DNA from 2 places in the Streptomyces sp. NPDC060205 genome. Region 1 is predicted to be linked to the other one. Evidence: riboswitches for the same ligand, from Rfam matches in the RefSeq annotation. Region 1 holds a riboswitch; the other holds the start of a gene.
The links. A riboswitch is a leader RNA that binds a small molecule or an ion and turns the genes downstream of it on or off. The one in region 1 is predicted to bind thiamine pyrophosphate.
Positions count from the first base shown of each region.

Region 2: it holds a riboswitch for thiamine pyrophosphate, as region 1 does, so the genes downstream of both, thiC (phosphomethylpyrimidine synthase ThiC) here and thiO (glycine oxidase ThiO) in region 1, are expected to answer to the same signal.

Region 1 is NZ_JBHWZP010000112.1:12,261-16,450, forward strand. It holds gene ACFWGJ_RS20845 (Rv2175c family DNA-binding protein) at 1-150, opposite strand, end outside; gene ACFWGJ_RS20850 (NAD(P)/FAD-dependent oxidoreductase) at 420-1,649, opposite strand; gene ACFWGJ_RS20855 (hypothetical protein) at 1,729-2,073, opposite strand; TPP riboswitch at 2,125-2,238, shown strand; gene thiO (glycine oxidase ThiO) at 2,236-3,441, shown strand; gene thiS (sulfur carrier protein ThiS) at 3,438-3,644, shown strand; gene ACFWGJ_RS20870 (thiazole synthase) at 3,648-4,190, shown strand, end outside.
Region 2 is NZ_JBHWZP010000005.1:12,910-17,099, reverse strand. It holds gene thiC (phosphomethylpyrimidine synthase ThiC) at 568-2,463, opposite strand; TPP riboswitch at 2,456-2,612, opposite strand; gene ACFWGJ_RS01495 (YibE/F family protein) at 2,684-4,165, shown strand.

The DNA.
Region 1 (4,190 bases):
GCGGTTCTCGCCACGGCGTACGGCGATCAGCTGGCCTTCCCTGACCAGCTGCCGGACGCGCGTCACCTCGACGCCGAACTTTTCGGCGATGTCGGGGAGGGTGAGCCAGGCGGGGACGAGAGCATCGATCTTTGCGTCAATCTCGGTCACGGGTACAAGCCTGCCATCTCCCACTGACACCCGGTACCCGGGCGGTCCGCCCGGCCCTGGGCGGGGGCCGGTCGCGCCGTTCCCCGCGCCCCTGAATCCCTCGGCCGTCCGTCGGGTGCGGGCCGGTGGGGGCTGAGCGCGCAGTTCCCCGCGCCCCTCACCCCCCGGTCGTACGTCGGGTGCGGGCCGGACGTGGCTGAGCGCGCAGTTCCCCGCGCCCCTGAAAGGCGGGGCCCGCCCCCACCGGGGCCGCAGGTGACGAACGGGCGCTAGAGCGCCGCCCTCTTCAAGGGACGTGACGGGTCCGTCAGCAGGTCCGGGTCCATTCGGGTGCCGGACTCGATCAGCCGCCGCCCCTGCGCGAGGTCCCGCGGTCGCCCCACCGCGAGGACCGCCACCAGCCGCCCCTCCCGGAGCCAGCACACCGACCAGGAGGGCCCCGCCGGATCCCCCCGCCAGAGCAGCGCGTCAGCCGCCCCGTGATGCCCCGCGTACTGGACGAAGCGGCCGAACTGCTCGGACCAGAAGTACGGCACCGGGTCGTACGGCGCCGGCGTCTCCCCCACGATGTTCGCCGCGACCGTGCGCGGCCCCTGGAGCGCGTTGTCCCAGTGGTGGACGAGCAGCCGCTCCCCGTAACGGCCCGACGGGAACGACGCGCAGTCGCCGACCGCGTACACACCCGGCAGGGACGTGCGCAGATGGTCGTCCGCGACGACCTCCCGGTGGGCGCCGAGTTCGATCCCCGAACCGGCCAGCCAGGACGTGGCGGGCCGCGCCCCGATGCCGACGACCACGGCGCCCGCGGGCAGCCGCGAGCCGTCGTCCAGCACCACCGCGCCGGGCTCGACGCGCTCCACGCGCGCGTGGGTGCGCAGCGACGCCCCGCTGTCCGCGTACCAGGCGGCCATGGGCGCGGCCACCTCGGCCGGCAGCGCGCCCACGAGGGGCCGGTCGGCGGCCTCGACGACGGTCACCGAGCACCCCGCCTCGCGCGCCGCCGTGGCGAACTCCGCGCCGATCCACCCCGCGCCCACCACCACGATGTCGTGCTGCCGGGCGAGGACGGGCCGCAGCCGTTCGGCGTCGTCGAGGGTGCGCAGCAGATGGACTCCGGGTACGCCCTCGGCGCCCGGCAGGCGGACGGGTTCCGCTCCCGTGGCGACGACCAGGACGTCGTACGGGACGCGCCCCTCGGCCGTGTCGAGTTCGCGGGTGTCCGGGCGGACGCCGGTCACCTCCAGGCCCAGGCGCAGTGCCACGTCGAGGGTCTCGAAGTCGACGTCGAAGGCGGATCCCTCGGCCTTGCCGAGCAGGACGGCCTTGGACAGCGGCGGGCGGTCGTACGGCTGGTGGGGTTCCGCGCCGATCAGGGTCACGCTGCCGGGGAAGCCCTGTTCCCGCAGGGCGACGGCGGTCTGGACCCCTGCCATGCCCGCACCGACGATCACGACGCGTACGCGCGCCGCCGGGCCCGTTTCCTGTGTCAGCTCGCTCACCCGGTCACCATAGACAGTCGGTGAAATCGTCGGTCAGGGGCACGGTCGGTGAGCTGTTGCACAACGCCGGACCGGGGCGTCAGCCCGGGGTGACCTCTTCGACCACACTCGTCCCGCTGCCCTCCTGGGACTCCCACTCCCAGGTCTCCGCCAGCCGCACCCGGCCGTCGGGGGTCTCGGCGACCTGGGACACGCAGTGCCCGGAGGAGGTGGTTCCGTCCGTCTTCAGCTGTACGTACCGGAAGTCGAGCCGGTCGCCCTCGCGGGTGCCCACGAGGTGGCCGCGCACGACGTCGCCGCCCGTGTACTCGGCCCAGATCTCACCGTCCTTCTCGTGGTACGAGAACCGGGTGCGCGTGCCCACCTGACCCGGTGCCTGGTCGGCCACGGGGGCGAGAACGAGTCCGTCGAGCGAGCGGGCCATGCCGTGAGGCTCCCTACTGAGGTGCGGGACGAAGAGCTAGGGTGGCCAACGTAAAGCACTCGCGGGAGCCCGGGCGTACCGGGCTGAGAGGGAGGCTGGGACGGCCTCCGACCGTACGAACCTGATCCGGGTCATGCCGGCGAAGGGAGGGGCTGGACGCCCATGTCGCGTACACCGCAATCACCCCCGAACGTGCCGACCACCGATGTCCTGGTCGTCGGAGGCGGGATCATCGGTCTGGTCACCGCCTGGCGGGCCGCACAGCGCGGGCTGACGACCGCGCTGGCCGACCCCGAGCCGGGCGGCGGCGCCGCGCAGGTCGCGGCCGGGATGCTGGCCGCCGTCACCGAGCTGCATTACGGCGAGGAGACCCTGCTCGGCCTCAACCTGGCCTCGGCGGAGCGTTATCCGGACTTCGCCGAGGAGCTGACGGAGGCGACCGGCCAGGACCTCGGCTACCGCAGGTGCGGCACGCTGACCGTCGCGCTCGACGCCGACGACCGCGCCCACCTGCGCGAACTGCACGCCCTGCAGAGCCGGTCGGGCCTGGAGTCGGAGTGGCTGAGCGGCCGCGAGTGCCGCCGTCTGGAGCCGATGCTCGCGCCCGGGGTGCGCGGCGGGCTGCGGGTGGACGGCGACCACCAGATCGACCCGCGCCGGCTCGCCGCGGCCCTGGTCACGGCCTGCGAGCGGGCCGGAGTGGTCCTTCACCGGACCTGGGCCGAGCGCCTGACCGTCGCGGGGGGCCGGGCCACCGGAGTCGTCACGAGGGACGGCACCGAGCTGTCCGCGGGGCAGGTCGTCCTCGCCGCGGGCAGCCTCAGCGGACGTCTCGCGGGTGTGCCCGAGGACGTACTGCCGCCGGTGCGGCCCGTGAAGGGGCAGGTACTGCGCCTGGCCATGCCGGAGCCCGCGCCGAAGGGCCCGGGCGCGCCCTTCCTGAGCCGGACCGTGCGTGCCATGGTCCGCGGCAGCCACGTCTACCTGGTGCCGCGCGAGAACGGCGAGCTGGTCGTCGGCGCGACCAGCGAAGAGCTGGGCTGGGACACCACGGTGACCGCGGGCGGCGTGTACGAACTGCTGCGGGACGCCCACGAACTCGTCCCCGGCATCACCGAACTGCCGCTCACCGAGACCCGCGCCGGACTGCGCCCCGGCTCCCCCGACAACGCGCCCCTGCTCGGTCCCACCCGGCTTCCCGGGCTGCTGCTGGCGACCGGCCACCACCGCAACGGCGTGCTGCTCACCCCGGTCACCGGCGACGCCCTGGCGCACGCCCTGACCACCGGCGAACTCCCGGAAGTGGCGAGTCCGTTCGCCCCCGGCCGGTTCGACACCGCCGCCGCACTCACGGAGCAGCCCGTATGAGCGTGACCGTCCTCGTCAACGGGGAGCGGCGGGAACTGGCCGCCGACACCGCTCTCGACACCCTCGTGACCGCTCTGTGCGCGGCCCCCTCCGGTGTCGCCGCAGCCCTCAACGAGACCGTCGTCCCGCGCACGCAGTGGCCGACGACCCTCCTGCGCGAGGGAGACCGCGTCGAAGTCCTCACCGCCGTCCAAGGAGGCTGACCCATGGCCGACGACCCCTTCGTCCTCGGCGGTACGTCCTACGCGTCCCGTCTGATCATGGGCACCGGCGGTGCCCCCAGCCTCGACGTCCTGGAGCGCTCGCTCGTCGCGTCCGGCACGGAGCTGACGACGGTCGCCATGCGGCGCGTGAGCCCCGGCTCGCACGGCTCGGTGCTGTCCGTGCTCGACCGGCTCGGCATCCGCGTGCTGCCCAACACCGCGGGCTGTTTCACCGCCGGGGAGGCCGTCCTGACGGCCCGCCTCGCGCGCGAGGCGCTCGGCACGGACCTCGTCAAACTGGAGGTCATCGCCGACGAACGCACCCTGCTGCCCGACCCGATCGAGCTGCTCGACGCCGCCGAGACCCTCGTCGACGACGGCTTCACGGTCCTGCCGTACACGAACGACGACCCCGTCCTGGCCCGGAAGCTGGAGGACGTGGGCTGCGCCGCGATCATGCCGCTCGGGGCGCCCATCGGCTCGGGGCTCGGGATCCGCAACCCGCACAACTTCCAGCTGATCGTGGAGCACGCGCGCGTGCCGGTC
Region 2 (4,190 bases), on a different contig from region 1:
GGCATTTCGGCATCCATATCAGTATGGATGCCGTCTTCGATGCTGCCAAGACGCACTGAAGCACCCATCACATTACGATAAATGGAGGTATATGCATAGTAAACACTTTAAAATGCCAGCAGCATCACACAAACCGCTGGCCGAAAAGAAACCAAGATTGTTCCGAATGAACACAGCAAAAGGGAGCCCTGCGACCCGGCCGGCAAGCTTCAGGTCGCGGACTCCCTTGCGCCAAGCACCCCCGTCTACGAAACCGAAAGGAGCTCTGCCATGGAGTCTACAGACTCCATCCCGGAGGGCTACTCACCACACAAGACCAGCTCAACGAACTGGAAGCAATGGGCGCGCTCCGCAGGCGCCAACGCATTCAAGGGAGCTTGCACGGCTCTTGGGGCCGGCGCAGTCTCCCTGCTGATCTGGTGGCTCGAAAAGCAATAGCGCACCTCTCTCACCACCGGCCCCACCCGCGCGCCGGACGGGCCGGATCACCGAGGTCCTGGAAATGATCGTCCAGGACCTCGGCATCGCAGCACCACGACCGTTCGGTCGGCCAAAGGTGAACGAACCCTATTCGCTCGCAGCCATGGGCAGATAGACCCGGTTGCCCGCGGCGGCGAACTCCTTGGACTTCTGGAGCATCCCGTCGGCGACCTCTTCGGGTGTGGCCCCCACGTCCGCCGTACCGCCGAACTGCTCGTTGATGCTGTGGCTGATCTTCATCGAGCAGAACTTCGGCCCGCACATCGAGCAGAAGTGCGCCGTCTTGGCCGGTTCGGCCGGCAGCGTCTCGTCGTGGAACTCCCGTGCGGTGTCCGGATCCAGGGCCAGGTTGAACTGGTCCTCCCACCGGAACTCGAAGCGGGCGTCCGACAGCGCGTCGTCCCACTCCTGTGCGCCCGGATGCCCCTTGGCGAGATCCGCCGCGTGGGCCGCGATCTTGTAGGTGATGACCCCCGTCTTGACGTCGTCACGGTTGGGCAGGCCCAGATGTTCCTTGGGCGTGACGTAGCAGAGCATCGCCGTGCCCCACCAGGCGATCATCGCGGCACCGATGCCGGAGGTGATGTGGTCGTACGCCGGCGCGATGTCGGTCGTCAGCGGGCCGAGCGTGTAGAACGGGGCTTCCTCGCAGATCTCCTGCTGAAGATCGATGTTCTCCTTGATCTTGTGCATCGGGACATGCCCCGGGCCCTCGATCATGGTCTGTACGTTGAAACGCTTCGCGACCTTGTTGAGCTCGCCCAGGGTCCGCAACTCCGCGAACTGCGCGGCGTCGTTGGCGTCCGCGATCGACCCGGGCCGCAGCCCGTCGCCGAGCGAGTACGTGACGTCGTACGCGGCGAGAATCTCGCAGAGCTCCTCGAAGTGCTCGTACAGGAACGACTCCTTGTGGTGCGCCAGACACCACGCCGCCATGATCGAGCCGCCGCGCGAGACGATGCCGGTCTTGCGGTTCGCGGTCAGCGGGACGTACGGCAGGCGCACGCCCGCGTGGACGGTCATGTAGTCCACGCCCTGCTCGGCCTGCTCGATGACCGTGTCCTTGTAGATCTCCCAGGTGAGTTCCTCGGCCCGTCCGTCGACCTTCTCCAGCGCCTGGTACAGGGGGACCGTGCCGATGGGGACGGGGGAGTTGCGCAGCACCCACTCACGGGTGGTGTGGATGTTGCGGCCGGTCGACAGGTCCATCACCGTGTCGGCGCCCCAGCGCGTCGCCCAGGTCATCTTGTCCACCTCCTCCTCGATGGAGGAGGTGACCGCGGAGTTGCCGATGTTGGCGTTGACCTTCACCAGGAACCGCTTGCCGATGATCATCGGCTCGATCTCGGGATGGTTGACGTTGGCCGGCAGCACCGCCCGGCCCGCCGCGATCTCCTCACGGACGACCGCGGGGTCGACGTTCTCTCGGACGGCCACGTACTCCATCTCCGGCGTGACCTCGCCCCGCCGCGCGTAGGCGAGTTGGGTCACCGCCCGCCCGTCACGGCTCCGGCGGGGCAGACGCGGACGCCCCGGGAAGACCGCGTCGAGGTTGCGCAGTCCGCCGCGCGGCGAGGTGTGCTTGATCCCGTCGTCCTCGGGGCTCACGGGACGGCCCGCGTACTCCTCGGTGTCACCACGGGCGATGATCCAGTTGTCGCGCAGGGGTGCCAGCCCCCTGCGTACATCGGTGTCGACGACCGGATCGGTGTACGGGCCGGAGGTGTCGTACAGGGTGACCGACTCACCGTTGGTGAGATGCACCTGACGGACCGGCACCCGCAGGTCAGGGCGCGAGCCCGCGACATACGCCTTGTGCCAGCCGATGGACTTCGCGGTTTCGGACTTACCGCCCTCGCCGTTCTCGGGCGAGGCGGCTGTTCCGCCGTCCTCGGCCGATGCGGACGCCTCGATGCCGTCGACCGGGGCGAGCGCCCCGCCCGTCCGACTGGAGGCAGGCGTGCGTACGTCCTTGTTGGTCATGAGACCTACTCCCTACGCCGGCATTACCCGGTAACAGGTTCGGCGGTCGACGCAGCGTTTCCCGTCCGGCGATGTTCCACGTGAAACATCGCGGATACGGAGGTCAGCGCCCTCTCAGCCCGGTGCTCCGAGCTCCCGCGTGTGCAAAGGTGCTTCCACGCTAGCGTCACAATGGGCGCGGTGAACAGTGGGCCCCTCTCGTTCTTGCGATGATCGGTCGGTGACCACGACGCAGCAGCCCCCACTTCCGCCGTCCGAACCGCCCCACGGACACGGCCACGACGGCCACGGGCACGGCGGCGGACCTGGACAGGGACCCCATGGCCCCGGAGGCGGTGGCGACCGGCCAGGCGGCGACGGACCTGTCGGTGGCGGGCACGGCCACTCGCACAGTCATGGCCCCGCGGCCCCTGTCTCCATGCATCTGCGCAAGATCATCGCGGCGGTGTTGATTCCTTTCGCCGCGGCGGTCGTTGTCGGTCTCGCGGTGCTCTGGCCGGGCGGCGCTCCCGGACACGAGCGCACGGGTGTCGGCTTCGACCGGCAGACCCAGCAGGCCACCGTGACCAAGGTCGACACGGTCGACTGCAAGTCGGTGAACGCCTCGGGCGAGACTCCGACCGGCGACACCTCGACGGCCGAGGGCTCGTCGGCTCAGCAGCAGGAATCAGGCACCTGCAAGAAGGCGACGATCCGCGTCGACTCCGGCAAGGACAAGGGCCGCACCTTCACGGAGATCGTCCAGCCGGACTCCTCACGCCAGTTGGAGCAGGGCCAGGAGGTGATCGTGGCCTACGCGCCCGACGCCCCCAAGGAACTCCAGTACTCGGTCACCGATGTGAACCGCAAGTTCCCCATGGCGCTGCTCGCCGGTATCTTCGCCCTCGCCGTGGTCGTGGTGGGCCGGATGCGCGGTGTCATGGCGCTGATCGCGCTGGCCGTCAGCTTCCTGATCCTGACGTTCTTCATCCTGCCCGCGATCTTGCAGGGGTCGAATCCGCTGGTCGTGGCGGTGGTCGGGTCCAGCGCCATCATGCTGATCGCGCTCTACATGTGCCACGGCCTCTCCGCCCGGACGTCGGTCGCCGTGCTGGGCACACTGCTGTCCCTGGTGCTCATCGGGCTGCTCGGCTCACTGTTCATCGACTGGGCCGCGCTGACCGGCAACACCGACGACAACACCGGCCTGATCCACGGTCTCTACCCGTCCATCGACATGAGCGGTCTGCTGCTCGCGGGTGTCATCATCGGTTCGCTCGGAGTGCTCGACGACGTCACGGTGACGCAGACGTCGGCGGTCTGGGAACTGCACGAGGCCAATCCGACGATGGGCTGGCGGGGTCTGTACCGCGCGGGCATCCGTATCGGCCGCGACCACATCGCGTCCGTCGTCAACACGCTCGTCCTCGCCTACGCGGGCGCGGCCCTGCCTCTGCTGCTGCTCTTCTCCATCGCGCAGAGCAGCGTGGGGACCGTGGCCAACAGTGAACTGGTGGCCGCGGAGATCGTCCGCACCCTCGTCGGCTCGATCGGACTGGTCGCCTCGGTTCCGGTCACCACGGCCCTCGCGGCCCTGGTGGTCTCGGCCGACCGACAGGGCGACGCCGCTCCGGCCCAGCAGCCTCAACAACCGCAGCCATCGACCCCCTCCGGCTCCAAGGCACCGCTGCGCGGCGGGAGCGGCCGGCGCCGCAAGCACTGAAGCCGCAGCGGGCAGCGGGCAGCGG